2 regions of the Pseudoalteromonas sp. BZB3 genome follow, and region 2 is predicted to be linked to the other one. Evidence: riboswitches for the same ligand, from Rfam matches in the RefSeq annotation. Region 2 holds a riboswitch; the other holds the start of a gene.
The links. A riboswitch is a leader RNA that binds a small molecule or an ion and turns the genes downstream of it on or off. The one in region 2 is predicted to bind lysine.
Positions count from the first base shown of each region.

Region 1: another riboswitch for lysine. It lies ahead of lysC (lysine-sensitive aspartokinase 3); the one in region 2 lies ahead of dapA (4-hydroxy-tetrahydrodipicolinate synthase).

Region 1 covers NZ_JBECOS010000015.1:115,206-126,004, forward strand. The annotation lists gene ABMY35_RS17335 (SulP family inorganic anion transporter) at 1-862, shown strand, start outside; gene ABMY35_RS17340 (DUF642 domain-containing protein) at 1,127-2,326, shown strand; gene ABMY35_RS17345 (sodium-dependent transporter) at 2,896-4,218, opposite strand; gene lysC (lysine-sensitive aspartokinase 3) at 4,412-5,758, opposite strand; lysine riboswitch at 5,840-6,013, opposite strand; gene nhaD (sodium:proton antiporter NhaD) at 6,144-7,391, opposite strand; gene ABMY35_RS17360 (hypothetical protein) at 7,540-8,802, shown strand; gene ABMY35_RS17365 (hypothetical protein) at 8,789-9,340, shown strand; gene ABMY35_RS17370 (ATPase) at 9,337-10,799, shown strand, end outside.
Region 2 covers NZ_JBECOS010000005.1:45,473-56,271, reverse strand. The annotation lists gene ABMY35_RS05145 (PLP-dependent decarboxylase) at 1-911, opposite strand, end outside; gene ABMY35_RS05140 (2,3,4,5-tetrahydropyridine-2,6-dicarboxylate N-succinyltransferase) at 911-1,651, opposite strand; gene dapA (4-hydroxy-tetrahydrodipicolinate synthase) at 1,663-2,547, opposite strand; lysine riboswitch at 2,662-2,854, opposite strand; gene ABMY35_RS05130 (hypothetical protein) at 3,051-3,671, opposite strand; gene ABMY35_RS05125 (TraB/GumN family protein) at 3,811-4,695, opposite strand; gene ilvG (acetolactate synthase 2 catalytic subunit) at 5,210-6,856, shown strand; gene ilvM (acetolactate synthase 2 small subunit) at 6,856-7,101, shown strand; gene ABMY35_RS05110 (branched-chain amino acid transaminase) at 7,154-8,074, shown strand; gene ilvD (dihydroxy-acid dehydratase) at 8,195-10,051, shown strand; gene ilvA (threonine ammonia-lyase, biosynthetic) at 10,054-10,799, shown strand, end outside.

The DNA.
Region 1 (10,799 bases), on a different contig from region 2:
ATTAACTGCCGTTATAGGCGACAGCTTAACTCGAACTGAGCACGATTCTGATAAAGAGTTGAGAGGACAAGGTGTTGCAAATATTATCTCCGGCTTATTCGGTGCATTACCTGGTGCAGGTGCGACCATGGGCACAGTGGTAAATATTCAAGTCGGTGCACGTTCACCATTGGCTGGTATTTTCCGAGCGCTTATTTTAATGGCAGTTGTATTTGTAGCCGGAGGCTTAACAGAACCAATTCCATTGGCTGTTTTAGCGGGTATTGCCGTATATGTTGGTATCAACATTCTTGATTGGAGCTTTATTCAAAGAGCGCATAAATTAAGCATATCTCAAATGGCAATTATGTATGGTGTAATGTTACTCACTGTATTTGTAGATCTCATTGCCGCTGTAGGCTTAGGTGTCTTTATCTCAAATATCATGGTGATAGAGCGACTTAGCCGTGTACAATCAGAGCAAGTTAAAGCCATTAGTGACTCTGATGACGATGTTCCTATGAATAAATCAGAACAAGCATTATTTGAACAAGCGAACGGTCAACTGCTCTATTTTTACTTATCGGGTCCCATGATATTCAGTGTCTCTAAAGCCATTGCACGTCAACATCGCGATATAAGTAAATACAAAGCCATGGTTTTAGACTTAAGTGATGTGCCAATGCTTGATGTAACTGTGAGTCTAGCGCTTGAAAATGCGATTACTGATGCATTAGATGCAGACTGTAAAGTCTTTATCTTCTCGCCAAACTCAGAAACATCTGATCAACTACATCGTTTTCAAATTAACGAAAAACTTGGTGAAAATGCATTTTGTAATTCTAGAATTGATGCATTAGAACGCGCGTTGGAATCAATGTAGATTTAATCGTTTTGGCACAAAGTAGACTCTTTGTGCCAAAACGACTTTCAAAAACCTCTTCCCTTATAAATTAAAATCAAAAAACTACTAACTGGCATTTGCTTTGCTTGTATAAGCATTTGGAATATTAAATTACTGCAAAAAACGAATTATTGACTTAATTGTTTATTAATTGTTGACGAAACCTACGTAAAATACGACAATAGGATTAATTTCGCTTTCAAAGTTTGTTGTAAGCAGTTTTTAAACTTGGAGAACAACTATATGAAGTTATCTTTATTAGCAATGTCGACGCTTTTTGCAACGCAATTTGCAATGGCTGACAATTTAGTTACAAACGGCTCGTTTGAAGAAAATGTGATCAATTCTAAATGGACATTGTTGAATTCAGTTAACGGATGGGAGCGTGAAGGCGCACGTTTTGAAATTCAAACTTCAAGACTGGGCATCATTAATGCGCAAGACGGCAATCAGTACATTGAGTTAGACTCAACTGCTAACCACAGTGTATATCAAAATATTACCACTGAAGCTGGTCAAAGCTACGAAGTTTCTTTTTATTACTCTCCTCGTATACAAGGTAATAGTTCAACAAACAAAGCTGAAGTTAAATGGAATGGTCAAACTGTACTAAGCCTTAATTCTACAACTCGCGGTTGGCAGTCATTTAACGTCACTGTAACTGCTGACTCTGATTCATCTGAGTTGCGTTTTGTTGGTACAGGCAAGAACGATAGCCTTGGCGCATTCATCGACAATGTAAGTGTGACTAAAAAGCAAGCATGCCACACAGGTATTTTCGGTATTAATAATTATGGCGACCTAGAAACAGGATACGTATACAAATTCGATCTTGAATCTAAAACGTACAGTGTTGTTGCTGGCGCACAAAACACAGCATCTAACATTGCTAGCCACAACGGCAAGCTATATTTCATGGAACAATTAGATTCAAAAACTAAAGCATCTAAGCTTTGGTCTTTAGATTTAGAAACAGGTACTCAAACCGCTGAAGCAGATGCTACTTCATGGCCTATTTATCGCTCTGCAGTTACCGCTGACGGTCAGTCTTTACGTGCAACCAGCAAAACATATATGTACGACTACGATCTACAAACTGGCGAGAAAACGGTTTTAGGTAAAATGCGCTATTCTGGTGACACATTCTCACACGGTGATGTTGCCTATTCTGCAGATAACAACACGCTTTATGTGTTAACTGGCAAGTCTCTTTACACGATTGATGACAGTACTATGGCGCTGACATTAATCGGCCATCACGGAATTAATTGGGCATCTGGTTTGGCAATTTCTGACAGCGGTGCTCTATACGTATCAGGTCGTGTGTCAGGAGAAAACGCAAAAATTTACAGTGTAAATCCTCAGACAGCGGTTGCAACCTATGTGATGGATGCACCTGAACACATTAATGACTTAACGTTTGTAGACAACTACTGCAACTAAATATTCATTGGAAAATAGCTAGTTTTTACTGGCTATTTTTTTGCGCCAAATTTACCTTAAAATTCCTTTCAAAACCCTATCTATCGAGCATTAAGAGTTTGTTGATTACGTAAAAAGGCCCTAATTATCCTCAAAGGTTGATAAACTGCAACTCGCAGCTTTAACTTCAGTTCCACAAAGAAGCCTATCACTTTTGGTTCTGCTAACAGCAGTTTAAACTCCTCTAAACTTGGATCAGTTTCAACCTCAGTCTATTTGAAATAAACCCAGTAACATTGCTTAAAAAGAAATCTACACCATCAGACTATAATCTTTAGAAAAACAAGGAGAATTTACAGATCTATTTTGTGTAAGTGCAAGCCGTTTTAATTAAGATTAGCCGCTGTCATTTAATTTTTTATTTACAGCTTAGGTTATTCAAGTTTGGGCTTAACATTCTTAATTGGTTACTTTAATGAATTAATAAACATAAAAAAGCCCCAACAAATGTCAGGGCTGAATTATAAATTTTTATGTTTAAGTGCTTTGTGATTAATACAAACTTGCTTGGCTTTGCTTAATCGTATTACCTATTTCAAAGCTACATTTACAAATACCGCAGTCATTAATACCGGGCATACAAAACGAACATATTGCGCAAAGTAATAATGGAAACCGCTACTTGCTTCTAAGAGCTTATTGCCTCTTTGCCACATCCAGCCGACTGTCAAAAAGTAGAACAGTCCCATTAAAGGTAATTGATATTGTGTGAACACACTGATAATCAAACCAAATAGCCATTCAAAATTAAGTATAATCGTCGTTGAAACCAACATAATCACTAGAGTTACCCAAATTGTGGCACTTTTTCGTTTCAAACCATGGTTTTCCACTAAAAAAGAAACGGGTATCTCAGTAGAAGATATTGTAGAAGTTAATGAAGCAATAGACATAAGTACGAAAAAGGTTAGACCTACAAATAGGCCTATTTGCCCCATATTCATAAATAGCTCTGGCAAAACAGCAAAAATCAAGCGCCCTTCCCCGATAAGTTTACCATCTTGAAAAACCTCAACGCCACTTTGCTGCGCAACAAATATTGCAGGAATGATTAATAAACCTGCAAGAAAAGCAACACCAGTATCAAGCAAGGCAACACTCGCAGTTAATTTAGGTAAATTTTCATTTGGTTTTAAATACGAGCCATAGATCATCATGCAGCCAACCCCTAATGAAAGTGAGAAGAAAGCTTGACCCATAGCAGCAATAACCAAATCAGGATCTGTTACTTTTGAAAAATCTGGTACTAAATAAGCCTTAAAGCCTTCTATAGCACCGTCAAGCGTTGCCATATAACCAATTAAACCTATAAGTAATAACAATAATAAGGGCATTAATCTTCTAGACCATGCCTCTATACCAGACTTAACACCTTGTAAAATGATACTGGCAGTAAGCAATAACATAAGCGGGGTGAAAATGAAATTCCGCAATGTTGAGTCACCTTTTAAGAATTCTGCGAGTTTATTTAGTTCTAATAGCCTTGCAAGTGGTTCAAGTGAAAAGGCCAGCATCCAACCAGCAACGATCGAATAAAAACTTAACATCACAATGGCACCACATAGGCCAACATAACCTGCTGTAGCGCCCACTTTAGGATTGCTGTCCTGCCATGCTTGTTTAAGTGCTTTAACTGGATTAGATTGTGCTTGGTGACCTATGTACAACTCAGTGTACAAAGCTGGTAATGCCAAAAGAAATATAACCACAAAGTACACTAATAAAAATGCACCACCACCATGGTTTGCAGCTTGGGTAGGAAAGCCCCAAATATTTCCAAGCCCTACAGCAGCACCAGCAGCTGCCAAAACAAAGCCTAGGCGACTTTGAAAGCCATCACGCAATTGAGCCATTTTGATATCTTTATGTTTTTGTTATAGACGGGTGAGTATACGCAAGTTAAAACCCTTTGCGAAGCAACTGAGTTTAATAACATAGAGTTTCTAGTTATGGTACTGACACTTTCTATCAAATATTTGCATTAAAAAAGCGAGCTGAGTATTAATGCTCAGCTCGCTTGATAGAATTTAACAATGAAACGCCTTCTTAACACGCTTCTAGCAGGTGCGCATGTATCGATTGAACAACGTTATCTGATTCACTTTGTTCAACTAAAAAGCACAAATTGTGTTTACTTGCACCATGGCAAATTAATCGAATGTTAAAGTTTTTAAGTACATTCATAAAATTCACTTCGTGTTGACGAAGCTGGATCTCAGAACCAATCAGGGCAACCAAGGTCAGATTTGTCTCTACAGTTACATGACAGAATTCACTCAACTCTTCTAAACACGCTTGATCAAGTTCAGGTCTAGATGAACTCAATGCATTATCAAGTGTGATGGCAACACTGATCTCAGAAGTTGTTACCAAATCTACCGAGATATTATATTTACTTAGAATAGTAAAAATACGCGCTAAAAAGCCGCTCGCCAACAACATTTCTGGGCTCTTTAACGTTAAAAGAATCTGATTCTTACGTTGTGTAACGGCTCTGATCCCAGCTTTTGATTCGGTTTCTTTTTCAATCCAAGTACCACCGGCTTGAGGTTCGCGACTAGAACCAACAAAGACCGCTATACCGCTTCGACTCGCAGGCAAAATGGTTGCTGGGTGTAATACCTTTGCACCGAATGTGGCCATTTCAGCCGCTTCATCAAAGCTCAATCGAGCAATCGGTGACGCTTTTTTACATAAACGAGGATCTGTGCTGAATATGCCTACAACATCTGTCCATATCTGTACGCTTTGTGCACCTATCGCTTCCGCCAATAATGCGGCGCTGTAATCTGAACCACCTCTGCCTAGCGTGGTTGTTTGCCCATACGTATCACTGCCAATAAAACCTTGTGTTACTAATACTTTGTCTGCAAGTTGTGGCAATAAATGGTGCTCTGCTGCGTTTGCAGTTGCACTCACGTCAGGCGTCGCTTTCCCAAACTGGTTATCAGTTTTAAGTACTTGGCGTACATCAAACCTATCAGCAGCAACCCCTAGATTACGTAATACTTGAGTGAATAGAAAAGAGGATAGTCGCTCACCGAAGCTAAGCATTTCATCACATTGCTGTGCACTTAACGCAGGTAGTTCAGCAAGCTGTTCAAACTCGCTAATTGTTTGAGAGAAGCCGGTTGCTAAGTCTGCATCTAGTGTCAGTTTTTCTAAAATGGCGTCCTGGATATCAAGTACAGCTTTAACCAGGGTTTTACGCTCTGCTAAATCAGCTTTTTGCTGAGTTAATGTCACTAGGTGATTAGTAACACCTGCACTGGCACTTACTACTACAATACGTACTTGATTATCATCATGAATAATTTGTGCACAGCGATGCATTGCTTCAAAATTGGCGACACTTGTACCACCAAACTTAGCAACTGTGAACTGGGAAGTCATTTTATCTCCTTTATGAACACTGTGTGTTCAACATCAATAAGGAGAACTCGGCAAGAATATACGGATAGATTTGATATGCTCATTGCCAGAAGCTCTCCACCATAAATCGGTGACAGTTCCGAGGATTCAGCCTCGTAAACCGAAAAATAACAGCGACGTACTGAAATTCTTCTCGGCGAACACTTCCCTCACTGACTGTCATCGGTATACGTCACCTCAAACCAGCTACCTAAGTTTCGCGCCTCTTCTGTTTATTTTGCGTAATCTAAGCTGAACTTAGGCAAAATAAAACCCGCGCAAACGCAAGTTTGTGCGGGTTTTTAAAAAGTAACTTTTAGACGTCTAGGTGTCAAGTACTGTTTTAACTAATTTGTACTTAAAGCTTCTAAATCATCATGCCTGCGTAATAAGCACCTACATAACCTACTGAATAAGCTATAAGTAGATAAAAGAACATACGTAAGTAGCTCACAAACGTAAGAGCTTTAACCTTGTTCATTGCAATAATGCCTGCAGCAGAGCCGATGATTAGCATTGAACCACCAACACCCGTTGCATAGGTAAACATTAGCCACTGCTGTGTAGACATAGTGATATCAGCTTTTAAAAGTGCCGCAGTTAAAGGCACGTTATCTACTGCTGCAGACATAATACCAACAATATAATTCGCATACTCGGGTTTAAGGTAATCATACAACTGAGTGAATTTAACTAAGAAACCCACTTCTTTTAGTGCACCTACCACAAGTAAGATACCAACGAAGAACAGCAGCGTGTCGTATTCTATCTCGCGAATGTAGTCGATAATTTTGCGGTTTACGTCTTTTTTTCTCATTAAGAACTGAGCAACTAAGAACATCAGAGACAAGCCAAATAACATGGTTAATAAAGGTGGCACTTGATACTCAACACTCAAGAATAAAGTTGAAAAGACCGTTAATGCAAAAATACACGCTATTGTTACATCCGTTTTCTCAATCCGACGTGTTTGTTCTTTTTCAAACACAATTGTTTCATTCATGCCAAAAGACAGCAATGTAGCCAACACGACTACGCTCACAATCGCTGGAGTCACGAGCAATAATAAGTCTGGAATGGTTACTTTATCGGCAAGAAATATCATAAGTGTTGTCACATCGCCTGTGATCAATGATACTCCTCCTGAGTTGACACTAAATATGATTAAAGTTGCATATTTTATAAGCTTCTTTGGGTCTAATTTCAGCGACATAACAACAGCTAATGAAATGAGCGTTGCTGTAATATTGTCTGAAATTGACGAAAATACAAAAGCGGCAATGCCAACCAGGAACATGAGTTTACGTTCGCTGATTTGTGATGGCATGACACGGTGCACGATATTTTGTATAAAGCCTTTAGAGTTTAGATAAGCGACGAAAGTCATTGTGGCCATTAAAAATAGCCACAAGGTTGCTATTTCTAATATGTTGTGGTTTAGCTCATGTTGTACATTTTCTGGGCTTTGACCATGTATTGGAGAGATAAAGGCGATAATCCAACATAAAGTACCAAAAAAAAGTGTAGTTTTGGCCTTGTTTACATGGATTATATCCTCTATAACGATGAGCACAAAAGCTATCGCTATCAGTGTTAGGATTATAGTAGTAACCATAATGCGTAAACAACCTGTGTTTAAAAATTAACAAAAATGGTGGGTAACGTAAGTCGGCGCAGATTCTAGCATTATAGGTACATGTAAGCTATCAATATAAGTATAAAATACGGTCTTTTTTCACAAAAAAGACACAAAGTGGAAAAATATGATCCCAGCGAAGAAAGTTTTAAATACGCTCACTGAACACTGGTCTGTCATTGAGCTTTTGTTTAAACGTTTCAAAATGACTGACTTCAGCATCAAAGACGTTCAAAACATCATAAAAAACAAAAATCCTCATTGGAAAAGTGACAAAATATTCAAGGAAACTAATAAATTATTAAATCAGGAAATAATCATACCACTGGCAAAATCGTCACAATTAGAAATTAACAGAGCGATTGCTGATTTCATCAGTTTTTTATTGCAAGAAGAAGACTTAGGCCTTGCTGCTGAAATAACTGTTTTAGTCACAGATCTTGAACGACTCGGGAACCGCCTAGCACAGTCTGGTGAAGATGGAGACTTTACTGAGTTACGTCGATTTAGCCGCATTATGGACGAGCGAGTGCGTAAAATCGTCAAGCTGTTTAATCACAATGAAAACGCTATTTTTAACATTGTAGAGCAAGCAAAGTCTGATACTAGCCATGTTTCACTTCAAAAGCGTTATAAAGCCGTCATAGAGGCATTCGACGAGTATATTGAACCTATGTTAGATATGGTCGATATACGTGGTGACTTTCATCGCTGCTTCAATCGCATAGAAATGCAAATTAGTGTTCAGATAGAACATATCGAACTCTTTGGCCGTGGCAGTATTGACAAGCGCATGCTAGAACAACTTCGTACTCGTATTCTTGATATGCACCTAGTTGGTCGAGAAAGTCTGCGTAAGAGTGCTGATATGCTAATGCCACTACGAGAAGAACTGCGCCGTAACAACCTTATTACGCGACAAGCATCTAAAGTACTAGGTCTTATTCGTAAAAACGGCGTTGAACGTACATTAAGTGCCGTACAACCTGAGTTTGTCTCTGATATTCAACGCTTTTCATTAGGGCAACAACGCCATATGGTTGCCTATATGGCAAGTTTAGTAGAGTTTGAGCATGACGAATACGAGCTTCCCGATAAAAACGATGTGCCAGCCTATGAGAGCCCAAATATTCCAGATTACAACAACGTAAGAACGACTTTCGCAAAAACAGGCAAAAATCGAACGGCGATTTTAGGTTTCTTATCAGAACAATATCCAGATCTCGAAGCCGATGAGATGCTGTTTTTATATCAAAAGTTAATTAACGATATAGATCTCGAATTACAACAAGACGAACAACGCACAAGCGTTTCTATTTCGGGACAGACATTCAAACTGTATCCATTTAATGCCGCCAACAAGCAAGAACTAAAGAATGACAAACATTAATTTAACTGATTTATCAGAATTACAAGCCATCAATAAAAAATTGGTTAGCGGGTATCACATCAGTGAACAAGACACCACCTTATGGCAGCAACTAGACCAAAACATTGATGCTTACCAAGCCTTATTTACTGCGCTAGGTCACGATCTTATTCATGATGCCCGAGGTTTTTACTATTTAGGCAGTGATGAGAGCACACCTAACATGGGTAAGATTTCGCGTGCCATTGCATTAACTATCTATATTCTTATCGAGCATTACGCGAACCAAGGTAAAGATCCCCTTCGCGCTCTCTTTGATAACGTCGCCGACTTAGAACTGATGCAAACACTGGTACAAATGAACAAACACCTGTTTGACCAACTCGACATTTTTTCAGGCTCAGAACTTCGTAAAGACGTGTATTTACGCATGGTGCGCTTAGGGCTGGCTAAAGAAGTTGAGCAAGGCTTTGTATTACTCGCGCCAGTTTATAGATATATCGATGCATTAATGGAAGTAAATGATAATAACTTTGACGAACTCGAGGAAGAAGTATGAGTAAGTTATATGGATTAAGTAAGCTTGCACTGCTAAATACGGCGGGCTATGCAAAATGTGTGATCCCGCTAAATAAGAGTGCCTCTATTTGTGCGCCGAACAATACTGGTAAAAGCTCGGTGATTAATGCGCTGCAATTTCCGTTGATCAACGACCTGCGTTTAACTGAATGGGATGGTCACGATTTAGAAGAAACACGTAAATTCTACTTCTCAAGCGATCAAAGTTATATCTTACTTGAAGCCAATCTACCCCACGGTGATGTCGTCATCGGTGTTGCAGGTTTAGGCAAGATTGCAGGTTATGCCCACCAGTTTTTCTGCTATCCAGGTAAGCTAGATTTAAATGATTTCACGCAAGACAAAAGCATCATTAAATATACCAAGCTGTTTAATCACTTGGAGAGCAAAGGCAAAAAAGCGGTCGAATTAAAAGCACAAGAGCTAAATGCCCTACTCATTGGTGGCGCAACGCAATTTGATGGTGATATTAACTTGAAAATGATCCCATTAAATAACGTACAGGATGCGTCTATTTATAAAGAGATTTTCAGACGAATTTTAAACTTGCATAAGTTAGGTGCACAAGACGTAAAACGCTTTATGCTGCGTGTATTTGAACGTCATATGTCAAACTCAAAAGTCGATTTTTATGAAGTATGGCGTCGCGCTTTTGATAAAGTAAACCACTCTCGTCGCGAACTTGCTGCCCTTGAATCAATGCAAGAGCCCATTGCAGCCCTTGAACAAATGCTAGATAGCGAGAGCGGTATAAAAGGTAAACTTGCCGCCTACGCCCCTAAAATTGATATGGCACTGGTTGAATTTGCCGATTATCAGGAATCACAAATGAGTGAGCTTGAAGCTCAACTAGAAGATATAGAGCAAGAAAAACACGACTTCGAACAAAAACAACAACTTTACTTACAACAGTCAGGCGACATTACCCGCCGCCAAGCGCAAATTGAGCAGTGGTTTATTGACTACTCGGCTCTTAAAACTGAGTTTGAATTAACCAATCATGCGACCTTAAAAACCAATCTGCAATTATTGAAAAAAGAATACGAGCAGTTGTCGTTTTCTATTAATAGCGCGCAAGGGCAAAGCTTACATACCCTTGATTATCGTATTAACGAGAACAACAAGCAGATCAAGAGTCTGAAGCTGCAACTTAAAAACCTTGAGTTCAATTTGTTTACTCGTATGCGTGAAGAGCTGTCTCTAAAAGAAGTCGAAGAAATTTCTCGTATTTTGAATCCAGATATTCTGAGCTTTGCAACGACAAGCCAAGGTGAAGTTGACATTCATGACGAAGACGCTTTTGGTGAGTTCTTAGCAAACTTATCAAACAGCGTAAAAGGCGGTGAATTAAAACTGCCAGGTGCAACCATTAAGCTTAAAAAGCTCAGTCCTGTGCAAATGCAAAGTGGCGAGAACAAAGCACAGTTAAAAGCGCAGTT
Region 2 (10,799 bases):
GGGCGTAATATGTGATTAATACCACCTGCGACAATCAGTTGGTGCTCACCATAATTCAGCTTTTGCTCAACCACGGGGTTTACATAATGGCCGATTTCACCCACCGCGTAACGGCCTAGCTCCATCCACAGCTCTTCAACTCCTGCTGCGGCTTTAATGGTTGCCAGTGCATCGACTAATTTAGACCAAGCGAGGCGATCAGTATCGGTAGTGTAAGGAATACCTAAACCGCCGCCTAAATCTAAAATTTGGCATGTAAAGCCAAGTTGCTCTGCCAAATCGGTCAGTGGCGTGATCATTTGTGACCATAGCTCAGCCAGTTTTTCGGTGCTGAGCATATTGCCCCATTGGAAAATATGCAGGCCAACGAAATTAAGCGCAGGGTAGTCTTGAATAGTCAGTTGCTGCCACTCTTCAAGCCCTAAACCAAATGGCGTTAAGCTGTCGCCACCAAGTGGGTTCTTTTCGCCATCGGGCCAGCGTAATTGCACACGCAGTAGAATGCGCAACTGCATCTGATGTTCTGTTGCAGCTTGGTTTAACCAAGCTACTTGATTCAAACTTTCTGCCACAAAGGTGCGTACACCTTGTGACAAAAAGTGTTGGATCTGCTTTTTAGATTTAGCAGGTCCGGTGTTGAGCACACGGTTAGCAGCCACGCCTTGACGCAATACTTGGTCAAGTTCGCCACTGCTTGCTACGTCAAAGTCAAAGCCTGCTTTATCTAAAGTTTGGATCACCTTAGAAAGTGGATTGGCTTTAACGGCATACCATAACTTCACCACAGATTGCTCTGTCAGTGGTTTTAAATGCGCGTATAACGCATCTAGGTCATAGACAAAAAACGGTGTGTCGTTCTGCTCACTGATCGCAGTGATATGCTGACGTAGCTGTGTGCTCAAAAAGCTCATTAGCGTAATACCTCTTCAAGGATTAAAGACGCATCGCTTTGCTCATCGCGGTATTTAACAATTAAAGCACATGACATACTTAAGCCTTGATCGCGGCCCCATGCACTTGAAGACGGACGAGAACCAGGAATAACAATTGCATTCTCAGGGATTGGCTCGCCTTTTTCTAATACGCGCTCGTTCACACAGTCATAAACAGGAATGGTTGCAGATAAACGGACACCTGGAGCAAGTACAGCCCCTTTCTTAACAACCACCCCTTCAACGATCACACAGCCAGCACCGATAAACGCATCATCTTCGATAACCACTGGGCTTGCGCCAACAGGCTCTAATACACCACCTAGTTGCACAGCTGCACTTAGGTGAACGTTTTTACCTACTTGTGCACATGAGCCAACTAGTGCATGGCTGTCTACCATAGTACCTTCATCGATGAATGCGCCTATGTTTACATACGCTGGTGGCATAATGATTGTGCCAGAAGCCACATAGGCGCCGCGACGTACACTTGAGCCACCTGGTACCATACGTACGTTTTGTTCTGCATTGAAACCTTGTGGTGCTAGGTTGTCTTTATCAACAAAACCACCTGGGAATTCAACGTTCGTGCCGTTTCTGAATGCTTCTAAAATGCCTTGCTTTACTTCCACGTTGGCGTGCCAGTTGCCCTGCTCGTCTTGAGTTGCCGCACGTACGCTACCGTTTTCTAAATTGTTTAATAGTTCTAACCAGCTCATGTTTTACTGCCTTAATTCCAAGATAAAATTGTGTCGTTTGCACGCTCAATCGCTGCATTACATTGCAGTTCTAGGTGCGTAAGAGGAGGACGAAGATTCGGTGTTGCCAGAGTTCCCTGTTGGTGCATGAGCACTTTGACAGGAATTGGGTTGGCGACACTAAACAAGCTATTTACAGCTTGCGTCCAGGTGGTGAATAAGTTCGGATAAGTACCTGCTAAAGAGCGACGCACAAACTCAGCGGTTTGCTCTGGCCAGGCATTGGCTGCAACCGAAACTAGGCCTTTTGCGCCCGCTTGAGCAAAGTAGGGGATCAACCCATCGTCGCCACTATAAATGGCCAACTCAGGCGCTGCTTCACGGAATTGCTCAAATTTACTGATGTCGCCGCTGGCTTCTTTTAACGCCCATAAGTTGTCGTGGTGTGCAAGATTCTTTAGTACTTGTGGTGACACTTCGACGGCACTGCGACCCGGTACGTTGTAAAGCATACAAGGTAAGTCAGTGGCGTTAAGTAATGCATCAAACCACTGAGTCTGACCAATTACACCCGGTTTGGCATAAAGCGGTGAGCCAAGTAGGTAAGCGTGAATAGGGTGCTGATTGCAAAACTCAACCCAAGCTAATTGTTCTTGTAAGTTGATACCACCTACCGCGACCATAAGGGGGACGTTAGGTGCCAAGTTACAAACAAATTCAACAATCGCTTGTTGTTCAGACAGGGTAAGTGCTAAGCCTTCACCTGTGCTACCAAGCAACAAAATACCATTGCCTGCTTGTTCTTGCTGACGGACGAGTGTTGTAAGTATGTCAAAGTCAACTTGGTCTTGCGCGTCAAAAGGCGTCACCAAAGCTGTCCATAAAGGATAGTTGGATAAATCGTATTGTGATTTCATCTCTACCGAACTTATAGCATGTTCGGAGTAAGGAGGGTGTCCATACTTCGAACAATTAAAATTCGAAGAGCAATGGACTTAAAAAAGATAAGGCAAACTGGCCTTATTTATTCTAAGACCAGAAGCTCTCCACCAAAATTCTTGCGTCTTGCGCAATTGGTGACAGTCGCTGGGATTCAGCCCAGTCGCCCGAAGTAAACGTTTAGCAAATACGTTTGCTTCTCGGCGTTAATTCCCCTCGCTACGGCATCAACGGAGTTTGCTCTCCTCAACCGCGCTACCTGAATAACGCACCTCTTCCAGCCCTGGCAGCCAAGACAATGCTCCACTGCGCTCAAATAGGGTGAGGCGGCATTGAAACATTTTAGCCGTCTAGGTGTCAAGCAAAGGGGATTAAAAAATCATCTGTTTAAAACCAGAGGTTATAAACATGGGTATAAAAGAGATCAAAAAGCCCGGTGCAAGACCGGGCAAAGGGAGTTTGTTAATTTAAGAGTCGTGGCTTAGTGGCGCACTTTGATATTGCCTACACCCACTTCAACTTCTAAGTTATATTGGCCAGAGCCGAAGTATTCTGTTTGTGAGCTGACCATTTTCTTATGAGACTGAGCTTTGCCCGCAAAACCAGATAGACTCGTTTTACCTACACCGGATTCAAGGTTAACTTGTTTGAAGTCATCAATGGCTGTGTCGATACGCACTTTGCCCACACCTACTTCAACATCCGCTGTATTTTCAAGTGCTTGTATTTCAATTTTACCGACACCGACTTCAACATCTAGACGCATACTTTTAGGCACTTTGACTTCCCAAGTTTGCTCTAAATTATCATCATCAATAGACAGTGATAACTCTTGACGCTGACGCGAAGATTTTAGCTGTACTGCGCTTAAATCGACTTTATCAGTAAACCACCCATCATTATCTTTTGGCTCTAAACGAATGGTGACTTGGACTTGATCGCCATCGTAGCTCGTCATTTCTAGGCTGCCGACTGGAAAATCAATTTCTAATTCAGTGCTGTTTTCAAGATTAAATGATTGCTCAATGGTTCTAGAATCTTCGGCCCAAACTGGCGCAGAAATTACAGCAGTGGTTAAAGCAGCTAATAATAATTTTTTCATCGTCGTCACCCTGATTGATGTTGTTTAATAAGTTAGACGACAGGTGGGTTGAAAAAGGTTTAAAAGAATTTAAAAAAATTTTGAGGCAACAGCGAAAAGAAACGCCATTGCCTGTGCAGTAAGGGTTTAACCTACTGAGTTATAAGCGAGTTACATTAAAACCTTGTGCTTTTAACTGAGTGATTAAGCCATGCTTTTCAGGCAAGTGAAGGGCGCCCACAGCAATAAATAATGACTCTTTTGTCAATCTTGGTGTTAATTGTTCAACCCAATTATTATTACGCTGAGTCAGCATTACTTCTTCACTGAACTTACCATAGTCAGAATCATCAAAGCTAAGTTGGTAATACTTGTTTAAGGTGTCCATATCGCCTTTTTTCCAGGCATTAACTAAATCTAGAAAGTACTGCTCAACGTCTTTTAATTGCGCAAGCGTAGTGCTTATCATTAAGTCGCTCTTTACACCTAGCGAACTCAGCATTTCTAGTTGTTGCTCTAAAGTTTCTAACTCGCCGATAGGCTTATTATGTTTCTTAGCATGGGCAATGACCTGTTTGTCGATCCCAAAGTCTTCTTCATATCCAAGATTTTGATACTCAATCTGCATCATAGTGATCATCACAGCCCACGGCGCTAGATTTTCAAAAAGCGCAATATTGATCTGTTTTGCTGCAAAGTATTGCTTTAATGCTTCGAAATGCTCGGCGCTTATTTCATCTTTTAACGTTCTACCGTGCGGTAAAGTCATAAAAGGAATGGAGCGTTTTTGTATTTCAAATGCGTTGAGTGCCTCAATGTTAACTTCAACGATAACTTCATCAGTTTGCTCAATCGCTTGTGTGATTTTCTTTGGTAAACCATCCATGCTCTTATCACCAACATGAACCGTGCCAAATAAATAAGACGTGACCCCTGCTTTTTCGACCTTGAACAGGGCCGGAGAAAGAGCGATGGAGTGACTAGAAAAGCCAACTAAAAAAGCTAAAAGCAGCGTAAAAAAAACGCGGTTTACAGTGCTGAACATAGTATTCCCTTGTAAAAAAATTTCCCCAACATAATAACAAGTTTGTATAAAAAAGGGAGATTTGGTGATTTTTTGAATAAACAAAAAATGTGTTGTTAAATTTTGTATGTATTGAATAAGGCAGAGTTATTTTAAATTGATTGGATATTTATTTCTTATTTTTGGTTTTATTGAATTTTAAATGCGCTCGATGATGCTTTGAATCTGTAAATAACATAGGGCTTGCTGTTGACTTAATAGGCTACTCGCGGTACTAATAGAAAAAGAACGCAACGCGATGAATATTGTATACCGTTGCCGTAAATAATTCAGGTGATTTTTAAATGCTCAAAACAGCACATTCTCTACTAGTCGTGATTATCAACGTGGTGATTATTATTACCGCGGGGGCTGGTTAGTGCTGAAAGAAAAGTATTAAGCAAAAAGCCCCCCGCACTGAAAAGTTCGGGGGGCTTTTTCGTTTTAGGGTCGAATTTGAGTTAAACAGCAGTCAGATTGGGAATGAGGAACGAAGATGACAGGCGCAGAGTTACTAATAGATTTACTAGCCAAACATGGCGTTAAAGAGGTATTTGGTTACCCAGGTGGGGCAATCATGCCAATCTACGATGCGTTGTATGGCGCGCCTGTCAAACATTACCTGACTCGTCACGAGCAAGGCGCGGGTTTTGCGGCAGTAGGGTATGCCCGCAGTACTGGTAAGTTAGGCGTATGTTTTGCTACATCGGGCCCAGGTGCAACTAACTTAATTACCTCACTTGCTGATGCCATGATGGACTCAGTGCCCGTTTTGGCCATCACAGGGCAAGTACCGACGGCGGCTATCGGCTCTGACGCATTCCAAGAAGTTGACGTGTTAGGCATGTCTTTGTCATGTACAAAACACAGTTACATGGTTGAGCGCGCTGAAGACTTAGCAGAAGTATTGCAAGAAGCCATGCATTTAGCGTTATCAGGTCGTCCGGGTCCTGTTTTGGTTGATATTCCTAAAGACATTCAGCTAGCACAAGTACCATTTCACCCCTGGCTTGCGCTTGAAGAAGAAGCGCCCGAGCTCGACATGAACGAAGTCGTCAAAGCGGAGCAACTGCTAGCACAAGCGAAGAAGCCAGTGGCTTATGTGGGGGGTGGCGTACACAACGCGAACGCGCAAGCTGAGCTGATGCAATTTTTAAATAAAACGCACATGCCAGCTGTTTCAACATTAAAAGCGCTAGGCAGTGTTTTACCTGACTATGAGTATGATTTAGGCATGTTAGGTATGCACGGTGGTCAAGCTGCCAACCTAGCTGTGCAAGAGTGTGATGTTTTAGTCTGTATCGGCGCACGTTTTGACGACCGCGTAACAGGTAACTTGGCTAAGTTTGCCTCGAAGGCGAAAGTAATTCATCTTGATATTGACCCTGCAGAAGTTGGCAAGCGTAAACCTGCCGCTGCGTCGATGATTGGCGACCTAAAAGCCACCATTCCTCATCTAGCGTGTTTTGTGACAGATGCACAGTGGTTAGCACATACTTTAGAAATGAAGAAAACGCATGCTTGGCGTTATGACTACCCGGGCGAAAAAGTCTTTGCCCCTTATCTATTAAATGAACTCAGTAAGCGTATGCCAAAGACTGGCGTGGTGTGTTGTGATGTGGGCCAGCACCAAATGTGGGTGGCGCAGCATATGAAATTCACCAGCCCACACAACCATTTAAGTAGTGGCGGTGCAGGTACCATGGGCTTTGGTTTGCCCGCGGCAATCGGTGCACAAATCGCACGTCCTGATGACATGGTGATCACTGTCTCAGGTGATGGGTCAATCATGATGAACATCCAAGAACTGGCCACCATTCGCAGAAATAATCTTCCTGTAAAGATCTTAATATTAGATAACCAAAGACTCGGTATGGTAAGGCAGTGGCAACAGCTATTTTTTGAAGGGCGTTACAGTGAAACGAACTTATCGGATAACCCTGATTTTGTGCAGCTAGCTGCTGTTTTTGGTATTCCGGGACAAACCATTACCCATGCAAGCGAAGTAGATGCGGCGGTGGATGCGCTAGTGGAATCTGAAGGTCCTTATATCTTACACGCTTGTATCGATGATAAAGAAAACGTATGGCCGCTGGTTCCGCCGGGTGCCGCAAATGATGAAATGATGACGGAGAATGCATAATGAAACACCAACTAAATATTGCAGTAAAACAACAAAGTGTCGCAATTGAACGTTTCTTACGTGTGGTCCGTCACCGTGGATTCCAGTTATTAGACCTAGCTTTGGAAGGACAAGATGAATTGTTTCAAGTCAAAATGACCGTGGACAGTGACAAACCCATCTATCTATTAACCTCGCAACTGAGTAAGCTGGTTGAGGTAAAACAGGTTGAGTTGCAACCAATGCAGCAACAGGCTATTGGATAATCGTTCTATATCAAGAGCGAAAGAAAAGAATAATTAATACAAGGTAATAAACATGAGTAATAAATCTGACCTGATCTGGTTCAATGGTGAAATGGTACCGTCTGAGCAAGCGACGACACACGTATTAAGCCATGCGCTTCACTATGGTAGTTCAGTGTTTGAAGGTGTGCGCGCCTATGACACACCAAAAGGTGCGGCGATTTTCCGTTTACAAGACCACACTAAACGCTTATTCGACTCTGCAAAAATCTATCGTATGCAGATCCCTTACACGGTTGAAGAAATCAATGAAGCCTGTAAAGCGGCGGTACGTGAGAATGGCTTAAAGAATGCCTACTTACGTCCATTCGCATTCTTAGGCAATGTGGGTTTGGGTGTAAATCCTAAATCACACAAAGCCGATGTTGCAGTTGCAGCAATGGAATGGGGCACTTACTTAGGTGATGGTGCATTAGAAGCGGGTGTTGATGCCTGTATTTCTTCTTGGAATCGTTTAGCACCAAATACGATGCCTACAGCGGCTAAAGCTGGTGGTAACTATTTATCTTCGCAACTTATCTCAGGTGAAGCAAAGCGTAATGGGTATGTTGAAGGTATCGCACTAGATGTGAACGGTTACCTAAGTGAAGGCGCAGGTGAAAACTTATTCGTGATTAAAAATGGCGTGTTATTCACACCGCCTACCACTGCGGCCATCTTACCGGGTTTGACGCGTGACACTATGATGTACCTAGCTCGCAAAGCAGGCTTAGAAGTACGCGAAGAACCCATTGCACGTGAAGCACTTTATCTTGCTGATGAATTCTTCATGACAGGCACTGCAGCAGAAGTAACACCGGTTCGCAGCGTTGACCAAATTGAAATTGGTACGGGTAAACGTGGCGAAATCACCGAGCAATTACAGCAAGCTTACTTTGACCTAGTAAAAGGCCAAAGTGAAGATGAGAATGGTTGGTTGACTTATATCGACTAAGACGCTGTTGAGCGTTTAAGGTCTGGCTGCGACCTTAATAGCAGCCAACGAATTGAATATTGGGAATGAGGAAAGTCGGCAAGCAACCAGAAACTGCCGCATATTATTGAGGGCTAAACCATGGCTAAACTACGTAGTAAGACCACCACTGAAGGTAGACAACGCGCAGGTGCTCGTGCACTTTGGCGTGCAACAGGGATGACAGACAGTGACTTCGAAAAACCGATCATTGCTGTTGTGAACTCTTATACGCAGTTTGTACCGGGTCATGTGCACCTCAATCAGCTCAGCGATTTAATGGCGGATGCCATTCGTGAAGCGGGCGGTGTGCCTCGAGAATTCAATACCATTGCTATCGACGACGGTATCGCTATGGGTCACGGCGGTATGCTTTACTCACTGCCTTCACGCGACCTAATTGCTGACTCAGTTGAGTATATGGTGAACGCCCACTGTGCCGATGCCATGGTATGTATCTCTAACTGTGACAAGATCACCCCGGGGATGTTACTGGCGGCACTGCGTTTAAACATTCCGGTGATCTTTGTTTCTGGCGGCCCAATGGAAGCGGGTAAAACCCGTTTAGCCGACATTGATATTAAGCTTGACTTAGTGGATGCCATGGTAAAAGGCGCTGATCCATCGGTGAGTGATGAAGATTCAGAACAAGTTGAGCGTTCTGCCTGCCCAACGTGTGGTTCTTGCTCGGGCATGTTCACTGCGAATTCGATGAACTGTTTAATGGAGGCGTTAGGCCTAGCCTTACCGGGTAATGGCACAACTTTGGCAACACACAAAGACCGACATCAACTTTATATGGGGGCAGCTAAACGCATTGTTGCCTTATGTGACGAGTATTATCGCAACGACAACGATGCGGTATTACCACGTAACATTGCCAACCAAGCGGCGTTTACCAATGCCATGACCTTAGATATTGCTATGGGCGGCTCTTCGAACACGGTATTACACCTAATAGCAGCGGCGCGCGAAGGTGAAGTTGATTTTGATATGAGTGATATTGACCGTCTATCACGTACTACGCCTTTCTTATGTAAAGTTGCGCCTGCGACTCAGCAATATCATATTGAAGATGTGCACCGTGCTGGTGGCATCATGGGCATCCTGAATGAGCTCGCCAAAGCTGAAAAGTTAGACCTGTCAGTAGGCCATGTAGCAGGTGGCTCATTGGGCGATGTGTTACAGCGTTGGGATGCCACTGACAGCAATAATGAACGTGCGCAAACCTTCTACCGCGCAGGTCCTGCAGGTATTCGTACTACTCAGGCAATGAGCCAAGAGTATCGTTGGGACACCCTTGATATTGACCGTGAAAATGGCTGTGTGCGCAGTGTTGAGCACGCCTTCCGTCAAGATGGCGGGTTAGCGGTACTTTCAGGTAACCTGACCCCAGATGGTTGTATTGTAAAAAGTGCCGGTGTAGTTGACGAAATGCTTGATTTCACGGGGCCTGCCGTAGTGTTTGAATCACAAGATGACGCAGTGGATGGCATCTTAAATGGTAAAGTGCAAAAAGGTGATGTGGTTATCATCCGTTACGAAGGGCCGAAAGGTGGCCCGGGCATGCAAGAGATGCTTTATCCGACCAGTTATTTAAAGTCGATGGGCCTAGATAAAGATTGTGCACTGCTAACGGATGGCCGTTTCTCGGGTGGTACTTCTGGTTTATCTATCGGTCACGCTTCGCCAGAAGCGGCCAGCGGTGGTGCGCTCGCGCTGGTTGAAAATGGTGACCGCATTCACATCGATATTCCGAATCGCGGCATCCATCTATTAATTGACGATGCTGAAATGGCTGCGCGTCGTGAAAAGCAAGATGCCCGTGGCAAAGACGCTTATAAGCCATTAGATAGACAGCGCGTAGTGTCGCCAGCACTAAAAGCCTATGCTTTATTAGCAACCAGTGCCGATAAAGGCGCGGTGCGTGATTTAGCGAAACTCGAGGAGTTAAGTTAGTCATGGTGGCACAAGAGCTCGATTACTTTCGGGCCATCATCCAAGCGGATATGGCTCCGCTTGCGAAAGTCACAGAGGTCAGCGAGCTGACCTCGCTTAGCAAGCAACTTAACCAGCAGGTGTTTTTAAAACGCGAAGATCAACAACCTGTTTATTCATTTAAATTACGTGGTGCTTACAATAAGCTTCGCCAATTGCCTAAGGGCACTAAAGTGATCACTGCATCTGCAGGAAATCACGCCCAAGGTGTGGCATTGAGCGCGGCGCATTTAGGTCATCAAGCGACTATAGTGATGCCCGTCACAACGCCTGATATCAAGGTAAACTCAGTACGAAACCTCGGTGGTGAAGTGGTTTTACATGGCCATAATTTTGATGCCGCACAAGCTCATGCTTATGCACTGACTGAGCAACAAGGCGCGGTATTTGTACCGCCATTTGACGACCCAGATGTGATCATCGGACAAGGCACTGTCGCTCGTGAATTAATGCAGCAATTACATAACCTCGATGCTGTATTTATTCCTGTTGGCGGTGGAGGCTTACTCGCGGGAATGGCGGTTTATATCAAATCGTTACGACCAGATATTAAAGTCATCGGTGTTGAGGCAGCAGAAAGCGCCTGTTTAGATGCTGCACTGACTGCTGGTGAGCCTGTTGAACTTGAGCAAGTTGGCAGTTTTGCAGACGGCGTTGCTGTGAAAATCATAGGTAAAGAAACTTTTCGTTTAGCGCAAAAGTTCTGTGA